DNA from 2 places in the Shewanella sp. 492 genome. Region 1 is predicted to be linked to the other one. Evidence: predicted binding sites of a transcription regulator. Region 1 holds the regulator's gene; the other holds the start of a gene.
What was found. Region 1 encodes sigma-54, which starts transcription at its own class of promoters, with help from an activator protein. Its sites were predicted from a motif close to GTTGGCACGNNNNTNGNNT; they were not measured.

Region 1 (7,363 bases):
CCAAAGAGGTGGAGTTAAGCTTTAGTTTAACTTCGGGGCAAACGGGGCAACCTGTGGTGACTTTTGCCGATATTGACGGCGATGGCTATCAAGATCTCTTGCTCTCTGGTGGCGAGCAGGCACTCACGGTGTATTTAGGCGAGCCGAGTGACAGCCTGTTTAATCGCAACGATGAAACTCTTAAACTACAGCTGCCCCGCGATGGTGAGATGCTCAGCGTGAGCGATCTTAATCATGACGGGAAAGATGAGCTAATCATTAAATATGGCCGCGAAGACAGTCAGGCACTGCAACAGCAATTGATGGTGATTATGGCGCAATAGCCAGGGTTGAACACTCAGCAAAGAAGCTAATGGCACCGCTTAAGCCATTACACCACGAGCGGTGCCTAACAAGCTAGTGCAGTAAGTAGAGGGTGGCCAAGCCTAAAAAAGCAAATAAGCCTATTACATCGGTGACAGTGGTCAGCACCATGCCACCCGCCAGCGCAGGGTCGACATTGAGCTTTTTAAGCAGTAGCGGGATAGTGGCGCCAGCAAATCCAGCCACCGTCATGTTGATTAACATGGCGCCGCCAATTAAAGCGCCTAGGGCGACATCGTCTTTCCATAGCCAAACGGCAGCAAACACCAAAATAGACCAGAGCAGGCCATTAAGAAAGCCGATCGCTAACTCCTTGCCAACTAACCAACGTGAGTTACTTTGACCTATCTGTCCTAGTGCGATACCGCGGATCACTAAAGCTAAGGTTTGGTTACCAGCCACTCCGCCCATGCTGGGCACTATGGTCATTAATACCGCAATGGTAGCAAATTGTTCTATGGTGCCTTCAAACATATTGCTCACCGACGCCGCTAACAGTGCGGCAAATAGATTAATCGTCAGCCAGAGTGAGCGCCGAAAGGTACTCTTAAGGACCGGGCCGAAGGTGTCGGTCTCATCATCCATTCCGGCCATCCCCATCATCGAATGCTCAGCATCTTCACGGATCACATCGACAACGTCATCTATGGTGATCCGCCCAAGCAGTTTATTGGTTTTTTCATCGACCACAGGTGCCGATACCCAGTCGTGGCGTTCAAATAGCTGCGCGACTTCACTGTCGTGCATACCCACAGGGATCCCTTCGAGCTCTTGGTTCATGATGTCGCGCACCGATGCATTCGGATCGCAGGTGAGCAGATCGGCGATCGCTACGCCACCAAGCAGGCTGTCGTGCTTGTCAACCACATATAGGGTATCGGTGGCTTCTGGTAATTCACCACGAATACGCAGGTAACGCAGGATCACGTCGACATTCACATCTGGCCTTAGGGTCACCGTATCTGTGTTCATTAAGCTGCCGGCGGTGTCTTCTGGGTATGACAGAGCCTGTTCGACTCGCGCCCTATCTTGGCTGCGCATCGATTGCAGTACTTGATTGAATACGCTGTCTGGCAGGCTACGCAGTATGTAGGCCAGGTCGTCGGTATCCATATTTTCGGCCGCTTTTGCTACGCGCTCAGGGCTCATCTGGCTAATAAATTGATCTTTGAGCTCTTCACTGAGTTCATCGAGTATCTCACCCGTATGGGCTTGATCGATAAGTTGCCATAATACTTGCCGCGCACGCGGTGGAGAGGACTCTAAAATAAAGGCGATATCCGAGGCCGCCATGTCGTGCAGCATACTACGCACATGGACAAACATACCGCTGCTCAGGGCTTGCGTCAGCTGCTGTAAACGTTGATCTGTAGTTTCATTATCTAACACTTCGATCGGCATGACTTCCCCTTGGAAAAATGGCGCGGCGACATAGGTTATTGGCTAAGTAACCTGAACTCGGGATAATTATAGAATGAGATGAGCCGTTTAGGCTCGAGGTGGGGCGATTATACGGTTTCTTCGAATTTTGCGTCAATCAGTGCGCTAATGGCATCGAGTGCCGCTTGGGCATCTTGGCCTTCACTGGTGATGGTAATAGTTTTACCAAAGCCGGTTTCTAGCATTAATAGCCCAAGCACACTGGCGGCTGAAGCTTGCTTGTCACCTTGAATTAAGGTGACTTGGGCATCAAACTGAGCGGCCAATACCGCCAGTTTGGTGGCGGCTCGCGCATGCAACCCCAGCTTGTTGCAGATGGTTAATTGGCGTTCAAGCTTGTTCATGCTGAAGTTCTCTGTGGCGCGCCTGTACCTTATGTTTCCCTTTATTGAACAGCTTGGCCAGTTGATCGGTCACATACACCGAGCGATGTTGGCCGCCGGTACAACCAATGGCGATCGTTAAGTAGCTACGGTTATTGCGCTCAAGGTGTGGCAGCCACGTTTCGAATAGATTTTCTATCTGCCAAATAAACTTATTTACTAGCGGCTGCTGACTTAAAAACTGCTGCACTGGTTGGTCGAGACCCGTCAGCGGGCGTAACTCCGTTTCCCAGTGGGGATTGGGCAGAAAACGCACGTCAAACATAAAGTCTGCTTCACTTGGCATACCGTATTTAAAGCCAAATGACTCAAAGTTAATCACTAACTCCTTGTCTACTGTGCCTAGTAAGATCTCGCGTACCTTATCGCTTAAATCATAGATGTTAAGGGTAGAGGTGTCGATGTAGTGATCGACCATCTTAGAGATAGGCTCGAGCATTTTGCCTTCAAGTTGAATGGCTTCTTTGAGAGAGGCTTTTGAGCGTGACAGTGGATGTAACCTGCGGGTTTCACTGTAGCGTTTAAGTAACACATCGTCAGATGAGTTTAAGAAGAAACTCAGTATTTCGGTATCTTTAGGGAGATTAGCTAGCTGCTTCTCCAGCTGAATGTCCTCGCTGGGCATGTTGCGCACATCGACGCTTATGGCTACGAGTTCATTTCGACCTTTGAGCTGACTGAGCAGTGAGTCCATCATCTGTAGTGGCAGATTATCGACACAGTAATAACCCAGATCTTCCAGTACCCTAAGGACTACCGATTTTCCTGAGCCTGATCGCCCAGATACCATTACCAATTTCATTGGGTGATCACCTGATACAATTCTGCCTCGTCGTGGGTTTTTCTTAGCTGTTTGATGATGGCTTTATCACTTAATTTCTCTGCCATCGCGGCGAGGGTGCTAAGGTGCTGTTCGCATTGCTCTGAAGGAACCAATAATGCAAAGAGGATATCGACGGGCTGATTATCAATTGCATCGAATGCGATTGGCTCAGCACATTTAATCAATACGGCGACTGGCTTCTCAATATTCGTCAGCCGTCCGTGAGGGATCGCGATACCATTGCCTATACCTGTGCTGCCCATTTTCTCTCTCGCCAAAAGGCTTTCAAAAATCTCTTGAGAGGAAAGGGTGGGGTACTGGACAGCGGCCAAGTCGCTGATAAGTTCCAGTACCTTTTTCTTACTGCCCGGAGTGGCGCAGGTTGTGCACTCCGGCCGCAGGATGGTACTAAGTTCCATCGTTAATGCTTTATTAGCTTCTCTTTGTGTTTAATGACCTGACGATCTAATTTATCGATCAGGGAATCTATCGCGGCATACATGTCCGCGTGCTCTGATGTTGCAAATACTTCCCCACCACGGAGATGTAACTTTGCTTCAACTTTTTGCATCAATTTTTCGACATTTAATATCACATGGACATTATTGATCTGATCGAAATGCCGTTCAAGCTTTGTAAACTTTTCTTCAACATAGTTGCGCAGAGATTGGGTGATCTCGATGTGGTGCCCAGTCAGATTTATTTGCATAAAGTGATTCCTCCGGTTTCCAGTTGTTGATTATAAGCTTTTACGTTGATTTGACGGCGGTATCAACATCGCCTCACGATATTTTGCAATCGTGCGTCGAGCGACTTGGATACCTTGCTCTGCCAGCAGTTGTGCCATCTTACTGTCACTTAAGGGTTTCTTTTGATTTTCTGCGGCGACTAACTTCTTAATAAAAGCGCGGATCGCAGTAGAAGAGCATTCACCACCATCGTCGGTCCCGACATGGCTGGAGAAAAAGTATTTCAGCTCAAAAATCCCTCTTGGCGTGTGCATATACTTTTGGGTAGTGACCCGCGAGATGGTCGATTCATGCATCTCGACCGCTTCGGCAATATCATTAAGCACCATAGGTTTCATCGCTTCTTCACCAAACTCGAAAAAACCTTGCTGGAAATCGACAATGCAGTTGGTGACCTTAAGCAAGGTATCGTTGCGGCTCTCTAAACTTTTTAGAAACCATTTAGCTTCTTGCAAGTGACCACGAATAAACTGGCCATCGGCTTGGTTTTTGGTGCTGCGTGCCATCGAGGCATAATGTTGGTTTACATTAATCTTAGGCATACTATCGGGATTAAGCTCGACCACCCAGCGACCTTTTTTCTTGCTAACTGTGACATCGGGGATCACGTATTCGTCGCGACTGGCAGTAATGGCCAGCCCCGGGCGCGGATTGAGGGTTTGAATTAGCGCTATGGCCTCACGCAGGTCATCCTCTTTCAGCTTGGTCTTACGCATCAATAGGCGAAAGTCTCGTCCGGCGATAAGATCTAAGTAATCACGGATCAAGAGTCTGGCGTTGTCGATATGCGGGGTGTCGGGGTTGTATTGGGCCAGTTGGATCATCAGGCATTCGCTGAGGTCTCTGGCACCAATCCCGATAGGATCGAAATGTTGTACCCGTTTTAATACCGCTTCAATTTCGTCGAGTTCGATTTCAGGATCGCCCATGGCTTCGAGAATATCGTCGCACGTTTGCGTCAAGTAGCCGCGCTCGTCTATGGCGTCAATGATGGCGGTGGCGATAGCAAGATCGTTGTCAGAAAAGGGCGTGAGGTTTTTTTGCCATTCGAGGTGTTCATACAAGCCTTCGCTGGTTTCCCCTTGAAAGGGCATGTCATCGTCGCGCATGGCACCAGAGCTGGAGTTGGGTGAGGCGGTATAGACCTCATCCCATGTGGTGTCGACGGGAAGCTCATCGGGCATAGAGTCTTGATTGAGTGCGTCGGAGGTTTCTAAGCTTGAATTGTCTTCACTCGAGTCGACTTGCAGTTGCTCATTGTAATCGGTGTCGAAGTTGTCATTACGCTCTTGTTCTGAGTCGATATTGGCGCCTTCTTGCTCCTCGTCTAACTCGAGTAGAGGGTTAGACTCTAATGCTTGCTGGATCTCTTGCTGCAATTCCAATGACGAGAGTTGCAACAGACGAATGGCCTGTTGCAACTGGGGCGTCATGGTTAAATGCTGACCCATTTTGAGCTGAAGTGACGCTTTCATCGTACTGCTATTCCCTTGTTTCTAATTCTAAAGTGAGAAAGCTGCCTCTGGTATTAAACCGCTAAGGCGAATGATCTACTTAACAAGGTAAGAGCGGTTTAGCCTTTTACCTTGAGCGCTAATAACGTTAACTATAGCTTGAATTGTTCTCCTAAGTACACCGCTCGAACTTGTTGGTTATCTAAGATCTCATCGGGTGTTCCTTCGGCAATCAAATTACCGTGACTGACAATGTAGGCTTTTTCACACACATCCAATGTTTCACGTACGTTGTGGTCGGTGATCAGTACGCCAAGGCCACGATTTTTCAGTTGCTCAATAATCTTTTTGATGTCGATAACCGAAATGGGATCGACCCCGGCGAAGGGTTCATCAAGCAAAATAAACTTAGGATTGGCGGCTAATGCTCGGGCGATTTCGACGCGACGACGTTCGCCACCGGACAGTGCCATCCCCTGACTATCGCGGATGTGAGTAATATGAAACTCTTCTAGCAGGTGCTCCAACTCCTCTTCGCGCGCATCGTTACTGAGCTCGCGTCGGGTTTGTAATACCGCCATAATATTATCGCGTACCGATAATTTCCGAAAAATACTGGCTTCTTGCGGTAGATAGCCAATCCCTTTGCGGGCGCGCAAATGCATAGGATCTAAAGTGAGATCGTCATCGTCAATAAAAATACGTCCCTTGTCACTCTGGACTAGACCGACCACCATGTAAAAGGTGGTGGTTTTACCTGCGCCATTAGGCCCTAGCAAGCCGACGATTTGCCCTGTGCGTACGGTTAAGCTGACATCTTGTACCACGGCGCGGCTTTTGTAGCTTTTGGCTAAGTTAACCGCTTTTAGCGTCATCTCTGTCATTGCTTTTCCTGCTTGGGCTGTTCTTGGGGCTGACTTTTGCTGTTGTCTTGGTAACTTTCGGGTTGAATGATGGTGATAACGCGATCGCTACCCGTACTTTCGGCTATCAACTGTTGCTGCTCAATGTTGTAGCGAATTTGATTACCTGTGACTTGGCTACCTTCTTGTTCGAGGGTGGCATTACCAATTAGGGTTAGAGTGCGGGTCGACAGTTCATAGCGGATCTCATTGGCGCTGGCTGACGCTGGACGACCATTTTCCATCACCTGTGTATAAGTGGCTGGCTTACCCTTTGCCACTAAGATTTTGCCGCTACTATTTTCTTTGGTAAAGGCGCGTAATTCATCGGCTAAAATTTTAATGGAGCCTTGAGTCACCTCTACTGGGCCATTGAAGATAATCTGATTATTTTTAATATCAGCTTCTTGGCTTGCGGCTGAAATCTTAACCTCTTGCAGCAGGTCGGTTTCATTCGCCGCACTCTGCAGGCTAACCATGGTTAACAGGCCTGCAAGAATAAGATTATTTAGTTTCATATGTTCCTTCTACCTGGCTCGTCAGTCGTACTTTTTGTGCATTGAGGTCGGCATATAAGCCTTTTCCGGTAATCAAAAAATCGTTACCGGTGATCCGAATGGTTTGATCGGATGTCATGATCATGGTGTTGAGGTCCAATTCCATGTAGTTGGTTTCTATGGTTTGGATGGGCTCTTCAGGGCTAATGGCATCAATAATGACATTATTTTCCAAGATGACTTTGCCACTGTCTTTGTCTAATGTACCCCGAGCCGAGCGCAACCGCCACTGAGCATCGCCGTTATCGGGATAGACCAGATAAGTAGGCTGGGTAAAATAGGTCATATTACGCTCGGCATAGTGTTCCATATGGCTAGCCGAGACGCGGCTATTAAGTTTGCCTTGTTCGTCGTATTGCACGCTATTAATGTTGTTAATCACATAATCTGGACGATCGGACGCGTCGAGCAACAGCGCTTGTGATCCTTGCTTAGTCTGCACCTGCCAATAGAGCACTAAAGCGGTACCAAAAAACGCGATAATCGCCAGGGTGACTCTATTCATATGCTCATACCGTGAGCCGATTCAAACTTATCTTGGCTTAGCAAAATAAGGTCGGTTAATTCACGTAGCGCACCATGGCCGCCATTAATATGGGTGACCATATCGGCATGCTGCTTAACATAAGGGTGACCATCGGCGACGCACACCGACAAGCCGACTTGTTGCATTACGGGTAGGTCGACCATGT
Region 2 (7,363 bases), 730 kb from region 1:
GAATCAAGATAACACTACGCTGTGATTAAGTGCCTAAGCTTTAAGGTTATTGCCTAAGGTCGAAATCGTTGAGGTTTTGCCTTTACCATCGTAGGTAAGACTGGATGCGTTTCGACTGGCTTGCAAGGCTTGAGAGAAGCGATTGATACTGGCCATGCTGTGTTCGATTAATGTAGCATTTTGCGCGTTAAGCGTCTTACATTGGGCTAACACTTGTTTGGTTATATCGACTAATTTTTGCAGCTTAAGATCGCTACTGAGTTTACCGCTGTCGGGGTGCTCTGATAATCGTACATCGACCGCTTTGATCTCATCTAACAACTTAGCTTTATCTGCGGCCAGCGTTAGCAACTCATCGGCACTTTGTGCTATGAGTGCCGCTTTCTCTGCTTCGATAAGGCGTTTTAAGTCGTTTAATAACGTATGTTGATTGGCGATGATGTCGATTATTGAGTTCATATCAGCTTAGCCAAGATCCTTTAGTTCATTTTCAAACTGCGCAATATTACTGGCCAGTTTGTCGGCATCAATCTTATAGCGACCTTCAGCAATAGCCGCTTTTATCTGTTCGACTTTTTTAGTATCGATTTCAGGTAAGTTGTTTAATTTTGCCTGAGCACTTTGCAGTTGCTGCGCCTGAGGAGTTATCGATACCGAGTCACTTTTTACGGTTTTAGCCGTAGTGGTTTCGGGCGATACCAGGCCAGTTTTAGCCGATGACTTATCGGTTGATGGCGACGTGACTCGATTGTTCGTGCTTGTATTTACATGCTTTATGTCTATAGCCATAATAGGTTCCAACGTTACTTAGTGAGATCAACATAACTGTATATCGGCGCTCACTTTTAAAGCTTTAGTAGAATTTTGTGGTGAGCAACAAAAAATGCTCATCAAAGTGAGTCATGTCGTACTACATTCTAACCTCAACCGCACCGACCCCGATAACGTTTGCATCTACCATTTTTTGTGAGTGACTATTCCTAACTTGAATTCTATCGCCTAAGTTACCATCACGTAAGGCCTCACCGATAGTTTTTATCTCAAAATTGGCAGTACGGGCATAAATAGACACCATGTCGCCTTTGCAGACAAAGCAAAGGTTACTGCTAAACAGGGTTTGGTTGGCGGCAATTCTGCGTTTGACCCGGGTGCCAGTGACCTGCGCCGGATCATCAAATTGTTGGCCACGTAAATTACTCTGCTCTACATAAGCGAGTGTCACCTGCTCAGCGTTAATCAGATCACCCGGGCCTAAGGTTTGTGTCGCCACAACCACAGGGTAAAGAATATCGACTCTGACCGATATGTAGATTTGCCAAGGATAGGCTAGCTCTGGAGTTTCACAACTGATTTTAACGGTATTGTTACGGCCAATAGCGCGATCGCTGGCGACCTCAACGCTTAATGCTGAACTACAAGCGGGTGGCGTCACTCGGGTGTCTAAACTTTGCGGCGATATATTGACCTTAGCATCACTTGGGGCTTCAATTTTATTTTCAATTGCCGCTATAGCTAATCGTGATATCGTCGATAAAGAGGGTACGCTAAGCTCATCAGCCGCAAAACTTGGGCATGAGCAGAGTAAAGCGATGAAAAAGTATACTGTATTTACTTTCATATTGAATAGACTAGCTTAGATAGCTAGAGAGCACCTATACTTCGTTGTGGCCCGTACTTTATAGACATTTTTCATAGAAATTAGTGTCATAAATTTGACGAGTTTAGGGCCTGGTTATCATACACATTTTTTAAAGCAATTAGCATGCCTATACTTATAGTTACTATGGTTGGGGAAGCATTCACAAGGCAAAGGCATTATGTCGAGTATTCTTGATTCAGTAAATAAACGTACCCAACTCGTGGGACAAAACCGTCTAGAATTGCTGCTGTTTAAATTAAACAGTAAGCAACGATTTGGTATTAACGTATTTAAAGTCAAAGAGGTACTGCAGTGCCCGCCATTGACGGCATTACCTAAGCTAAATCCTGTGGTTCGGGGAGTGGCGCATATTCGCGGCAAGACGATATCTGTGATTGATTTAAGTGCTGCTACGGGGGGGCGTCCAATTGAAAATATTGACGAATGTTTTATTATCATTTCTGAGTATAACCGCAGCGTGCAAGGGTTCTTAGTCCAGTCTGTTGAGCGAATCATTAATATGAACTGGGAAGCCATTATGCCACCGCCGCAGGGGGCTGGACGCTATTCCTACTTAACGGCCGTTACTGAAGTCGAAGGGGAGTTGGTTGAGATCCTTGATGTCGAAAAAATCCTCGATGAGATATCCCCTGTTAAGACGCAGATAAGCCAAGAAATGGATGATAAGTTAACCATAGATAGAGACCGCCACTATCATATTATGGTGATTGATGATTCAACAGTGGCCCGTAAGCAAATTATTAGGGCGTTAGAGTCATTAAATCTGCAAATCGATACCGCTAAAGATGGCCGTGATGCCCTCAACCAATTAGAGGCGATGGCGGCCAATATGGACAATGTCGCTCGTGAGCTCCCCTTGGTGATTTCTGATATCGAAATGCCCGAAATGGACGGTTATACCTTAACGGCAGAGATTAGAGACAACCCTAAGCTTAAAGATATTAAGGTGGTGCTACATACCTCACTCAGTGGCGTGTTTAATCAAGCGATGGTGGAAAAAGTGGGCGCCAATGATTTTATTGCCAAATTTAATCCTGATGAGTTAGCCGCAGCAGTGAATAAGCACCTTAGTTTGTAATTTAAGCGTCGTTATACAAGCCCCTAACTTTACGTAGTTTATGCTTGTCTCAGTGTGTTAGCTAATGTATAACCCTGAGCTGTTTAATGCTTGCTATAGTAGTGTATGTTGTAGCCTGTTTTATTTTTTTGAGATTGGGATATCTAGGTGCCAAATAAATCACTTGCTGAAGCTGAGTACAACCAATTTAGGTTATTTCTGGAACAACACAGCGGGATCGTGCTGGGTGAAAATAAGCAATATTTAGTTCGTAGTCGCTTGGCACCGTTAATGGGGAAATATAATCTTCCCTCGTTATCTGAGGTGGTTAAACATTCGATGAAGCCGACGGAGCGGCAGTTAAGAGCAGAGGTTATCGATGCGATGACCACTAACGAAACCTTATGGTTCAGGGATCGTTATCCGTTCGAGTTACTGGCAAATAACTTATTGCCAGAATATACCCGCTTAGGCCGGCCACTCAAAATATGGTCGGCAGCGTGTTCGTCTGGGCAAGAGCCCTATTCGTTAGCCATGACCATTTTAGAATATCAGCAGCGTAAGCCGGGGGCTTTACCGGGGAGTGCATCGATACTGGCCACCGACCTCTCGCCATCCATGCTCGATAAGTGTAAGGCGGCGCAATATGATAATTTAGCGCTGGCGCGCGGTTTATCTGATGAGCGTAAACGACAATTTTTTGCACCCACAACCCCTGGCTCTATGGTGCTTAACGATAATGTAAAACGTCTGGTTAATTTCAGAGCCCATAATTTGCTTGAAAGTTATACCTTACTGGGTAAATTTGACATTATATTTTGCCGCAACGTACTGATCTACTTTGCACCTGAGGCAAAGGCCAAAATATTGCGGCAATTTGCTGCCGCTTTGAACCCCAAAGGGATCTTATTCCTTGGCGCTTCAGAGTCGATTGCCGGATTAACCGAAGAATTTGAGATGGTGCGCTGTAATCCTGGCATCTATTATCAAAAGCGTGGTTAACCTTAATCACCTCAGTTAGCTAAAATGCCAGCAATAAGCTGGCATTTTTTATCGTTCTGGTTTTTTATTCATCACTCTCTGCTCGTTTACATCTTGCTTGGCATAACAATTGCTTTCTTGTTGGTATCTGTATGAGGAGGCAATTTTATGGCGATCAGTTTTGATAAAGCATTAGGTGTACATCAATTCACTTTGGGTGTGCGTTCAACGCGTGCGCAGGTGATCTCATCTAATATTGCCAATGCCGATACCCCTCATTATAAAGCTAAAGATCTCGATTTTGATAAGGCGCTGCAAGCGGCGCGTACTCGACAAGGCGGTTTAGCCATGAGCCGCAGTGACGAACGTCATTTCGATTTAGCGGCTTTAAGTCAGCAACATGTGAGTTATCGCGTGCCCAATCAGCCGGATACGGGTGATGGTAATACCGTCGATATTCAGCAAGAGCAATCTGAATTTATGCAAAACGCCTTAGAGTATCAGATGTCGTTAGGCTTTCTTGACAGTAAATTTGCTGGGCTGAAAAAAGCACTTAAAGGAAATTAATGATGAGCTTATTTAATATCTTTGATGTTTCAGGATCGGGTATGTCGGCGCAATCTATCCGCCTTAATACCACGGCAAGTAACATTGCCAATGCCGATTCGGTTTCCAGTAGCATCGACCAGACTTACCGTGCTCGGCATCCTGTATTTGAAGCGGAAATGGCCAAAGCGAGTCATCAGCAACAAACCTCACAGTCGGTCAAAGTGGCGGACATTGTTGAAAGTGATAAGCCGCTGCAGAAAGAATATTCTCCTGATCACCCGTTGGCCGATGCCGACGGCTTTATTTATAAACCCAATGTGAATGTGATGGAGGAGATGGCGAACATGATCTCTGCATCGCGTTCGTACCAAATGAACGTACAAGTTGCTGAAGCGGCCAAGTCTATGCTGCAACAGACTTTGCGAATCGGCAAATCTTAGGAGGTAATGAGTGAGCCTCATTAATCCGTTAAGCAGTCAGTCTCCCCTGAGCAGTGAACAGCAAAGTGGGCAGATCACACCGCAAGCAAACAGCAGAACCAGTGCCATCACCGAGTCTACGGGAAATCCGTTTCTAGATGGTATTCGCTTACCTGAGGAGTCATCGATTCCTGAGGCAAATAATCAGGAGCTGACACAAGACGATTTTTTCTCTTTATTGAGTCAACAGTTGTCGATGCAAGATCCATTTAAGCCGGTGGATAATGACCAAATGATCGCGCAGATGGCCTCATTTTCGACCGTCGATGGGATCAGCAAGCTTAATGAGGAGATTGTTAACCTTAATGCTGTGATGACCTCGAGTCAGGCACTACAAGCCTCAGGGCTCGTTGGGCAGAAAGTGCTTATCCCCTCTGATACCGGCCATATTTCTGCTGAAGATCCGCACTTAAAAGGGATCATCAGTACGCCAGAGGCTATCGATGACATTACCGTGCGCATCGAAGATGAAAAAGGTCAGCTCATCAAGACGTTTACCGTCGATGGCAGCGCAGGCGGCAATATTGATGTCAGCTGGGATGGGCTAGATAAAAATGGCGAGCCGGTGGCAAGTGGCAATTATTCGATTAAGGCATCTGGCAAAGTGGATGGTCAAAGTGAAGACCTCGCCGTATCAACCTACGCACATGTAACCAGCGTCTCATTAGGTACAGCCAGTACCGGCGCAATTTTAAACCTTAGGGGCATAGGGGGTATCAAGATTGGTGATGTACTCGCCGTCTCTGAAACCTAGATAAAGCTTACGTTAGGGCATAACGTCCACGACAACGAATAAAATTTTTAATGAGGTGATTTATGTCATTTAACATTGCATTGAGCGGTATCTCAGCAGCCCAAAAAGATCTTAATACCACGGCCAACAATATCGCTAACGTTAACACGGTTGGTTTTAAAGAGTCTCGCGCCGAATTTGCCGATGTGTATGCCAACTCGATTTTTGCTAACAGTAAAACCACAGTCGGTGGCGGCGTGACCACATCACAAGTGGCGCAGCAGTTCCACCAAGGCAGTATGCAGTTTACCAATAACGCGCTCGATATGGCGATTAATGGTGGTGGTTTTTTTGTGACCTCATCTGAATTGGGCTCGCAAGATATGTCTTATACCCGCGCGGGAGCGTTTAAAGTCGATGGTAATAACTATTTGGTTAATTCGTCAGGTAACTTCTTGCAGACATTTCCAGTCGATAAAGATGGCAATTCAACATCAGTGAGTTTAACCACGACTAAGCCTGTGCAAATTCCCGATACGGCAGGTCAACCACAAAAGACTAATGATGTGGGCATTCAGATGAACCTGAATGCCGCTGAAGATACGCTCGATCCAGCGAATTTCGATCCCACTAAGCCCGAGACCTTTAATAATTCGACATCTGTGACCATATATGACTCCTTAGGTGAGCCACAGATTTTAACCACTTACTTTGTTCGCCCGCCAGAAGCGGCGCACAATGGTGAGAGTAATTGGGTGGCGTTTTATGCCGTCGATGGTAAACAGGTCGATATTGCAGGCCCTGTAGGGACTTATGGGCGAGATACCACTGGTGATGGTACTGCCGATGCGACAGGTAATGCCGAAAATGCCAGTGGTTGGAAAGGCTCTGTATTGTCTTTTAACGATACTGGCACCTATACCGGTAGCGACCCTGCCGTAGTACAGACCGAAGCGCTTGGTGTGGGCGGGGCTAATGTCTTAGGCCCGGGTACTGACGGCGCGCAAACCCTAACGCTTAACTTTAATAATCCGACGCAATATTCATCAGCTTTTGAGGTGACTGAGCTGAGCCAAGATGGCACCACTGTTGGCCGCTTAACCAATGTAGAAGTGGGTGTCGATGGCTTGATTAATGCCAGTTACAGTAACGGATCTACGGTAGCCTTAGCCCGCGTGGCGTTGGCCCGTTTTTCTAATGAGCAAGGCTTAACGCAGGTGGGTAATACGTCGTGGAAGGCTAGTTTAGATTCAGGCCCAGCGTTAGCCGGTGAGGCTAATAGCGGTACCTTTGGTGGACTTCGCTCGTCAGCATTAGAGCAATCCAACGTTGATTTGACCACCGAGCTGGTTGATTTGATCTCTGCGCAGCGTAACTTCCAGGCTAACTCGCGTACTTTAGAGGTCAATAATACGTTGCAACAAACGGTACTCCAGATCCGTTAATGCTTGACTTAAGTGTGTTGCCGCAACGGCAACACACTGCCGCTTTTCGTTGAACTGCTCCTCTTTTCGTATTATTTATCTTCGCATCCCATTGATCTTCCATTCTCATTGATTTTTGCTATTGGCACGATGCTTGCTTTGTACTGTGATACGACAGTTTTAGTTGAAACATTGACGGAGCAGCAAGTGGATAAATTACTTTATGTCGCCATGAGTGGCGCCAAGCAGAATATGAATTCGCTGGCGGTACGTGCGAACAACCTTGCTAATGCCAATACCGATGGTTTTAAGTCAGACTTAGAACAATCTCGCTCTATGCAAGCCTTTGGTGAAGGTTTGCCGACACGGGTGTTTTCGATGACAGAAAGCCCATCGGCTAACTTTGCCAGCGGACCGCTAAAAACCACAGGCCGCGATCTGGATATTGCCGTTAAAGGCGATGGTTGGATTGCCGTGCAG

Region 2: the regulator sigma-54 is predicted to act here: its motif matches at 3,816-3,834, upstream of flgB (flagellar basal body rod protein FlgB).

What each region holds. Positions count from the first base shown of each region.
Region 1 covers NZ_CM181702.1:486,504-493,866, forward strand. Annotated here, with positions in the region: gene AC5YBX_RS02215 (FG-GAP repeat domain-containing protein) at 1-323, shown strand, start outside; gene mgtE (magnesium transporter) at 397-1,764, opposite strand; gene AC5YBX_RS02225 (HPr family phosphocarrier protein) at 1,872-2,147, opposite strand; gene rapZ (RNase adapter RapZ) at 2,134-2,988, opposite strand; gene ptsN (PTS IIA-like nitrogen regulatory protein PtsN) at 2,985-3,428, opposite strand; gene hpf (ribosome hibernation promoting factor) at 3,431-3,718, opposite strand; gene AC5YBX_RS02245 (RNA polymerase factor sigma-54) at 3,749-5,233, opposite strand; gene lptB (LPS export ABC transporter ATP-binding protein) at 5,365-6,096, opposite strand; gene lptA (lipopolysaccharide transport periplasmic protein LptA) at 6,093-6,632, opposite strand; gene lptC (LPS export ABC transporter periplasmic protein LptC) at 6,619-7,176, opposite strand; gene kdsC (3-deoxy-manno-octulosonate-8-phosphatase KdsC) at 7,173-7,363, opposite strand, start outside.
Region 2 covers NZ_CM181702.1:1,217,748-1,225,110, forward strand. Annotated here, with positions in the region: gene AC5YBX_RS05395 (flagella synthesis protein FlgN) at 34-459, opposite strand; gene flgM (flagellar biosynthesis anti-sigma factor FlgM) at 466-789, opposite strand; gene flgA (flagellar basal body P-ring formation chaperone FlgA) at 911-1,618, opposite strand; gene AC5YBX_RS05410 (chemotaxis protein CheV) at 1,818-2,738, shown strand; gene AC5YBX_RS05415 (CheR family methyltransferase) at 2,886-3,719, shown strand; gene flgB (flagellar basal body rod protein FlgB) at 3,867-4,265, shown strand; gene flgC (flagellar basal body rod protein FlgC) at 4,268-4,687, shown strand; gene flgD (flagellar hook assembly protein FlgD) at 4,698-5,480, shown strand; gene flgE (flagellar hook protein FlgE) at 5,543-6,904, shown strand; gene flgF (flagellar basal-body rod protein FlgF) at 7,091-7,363, shown strand, end outside.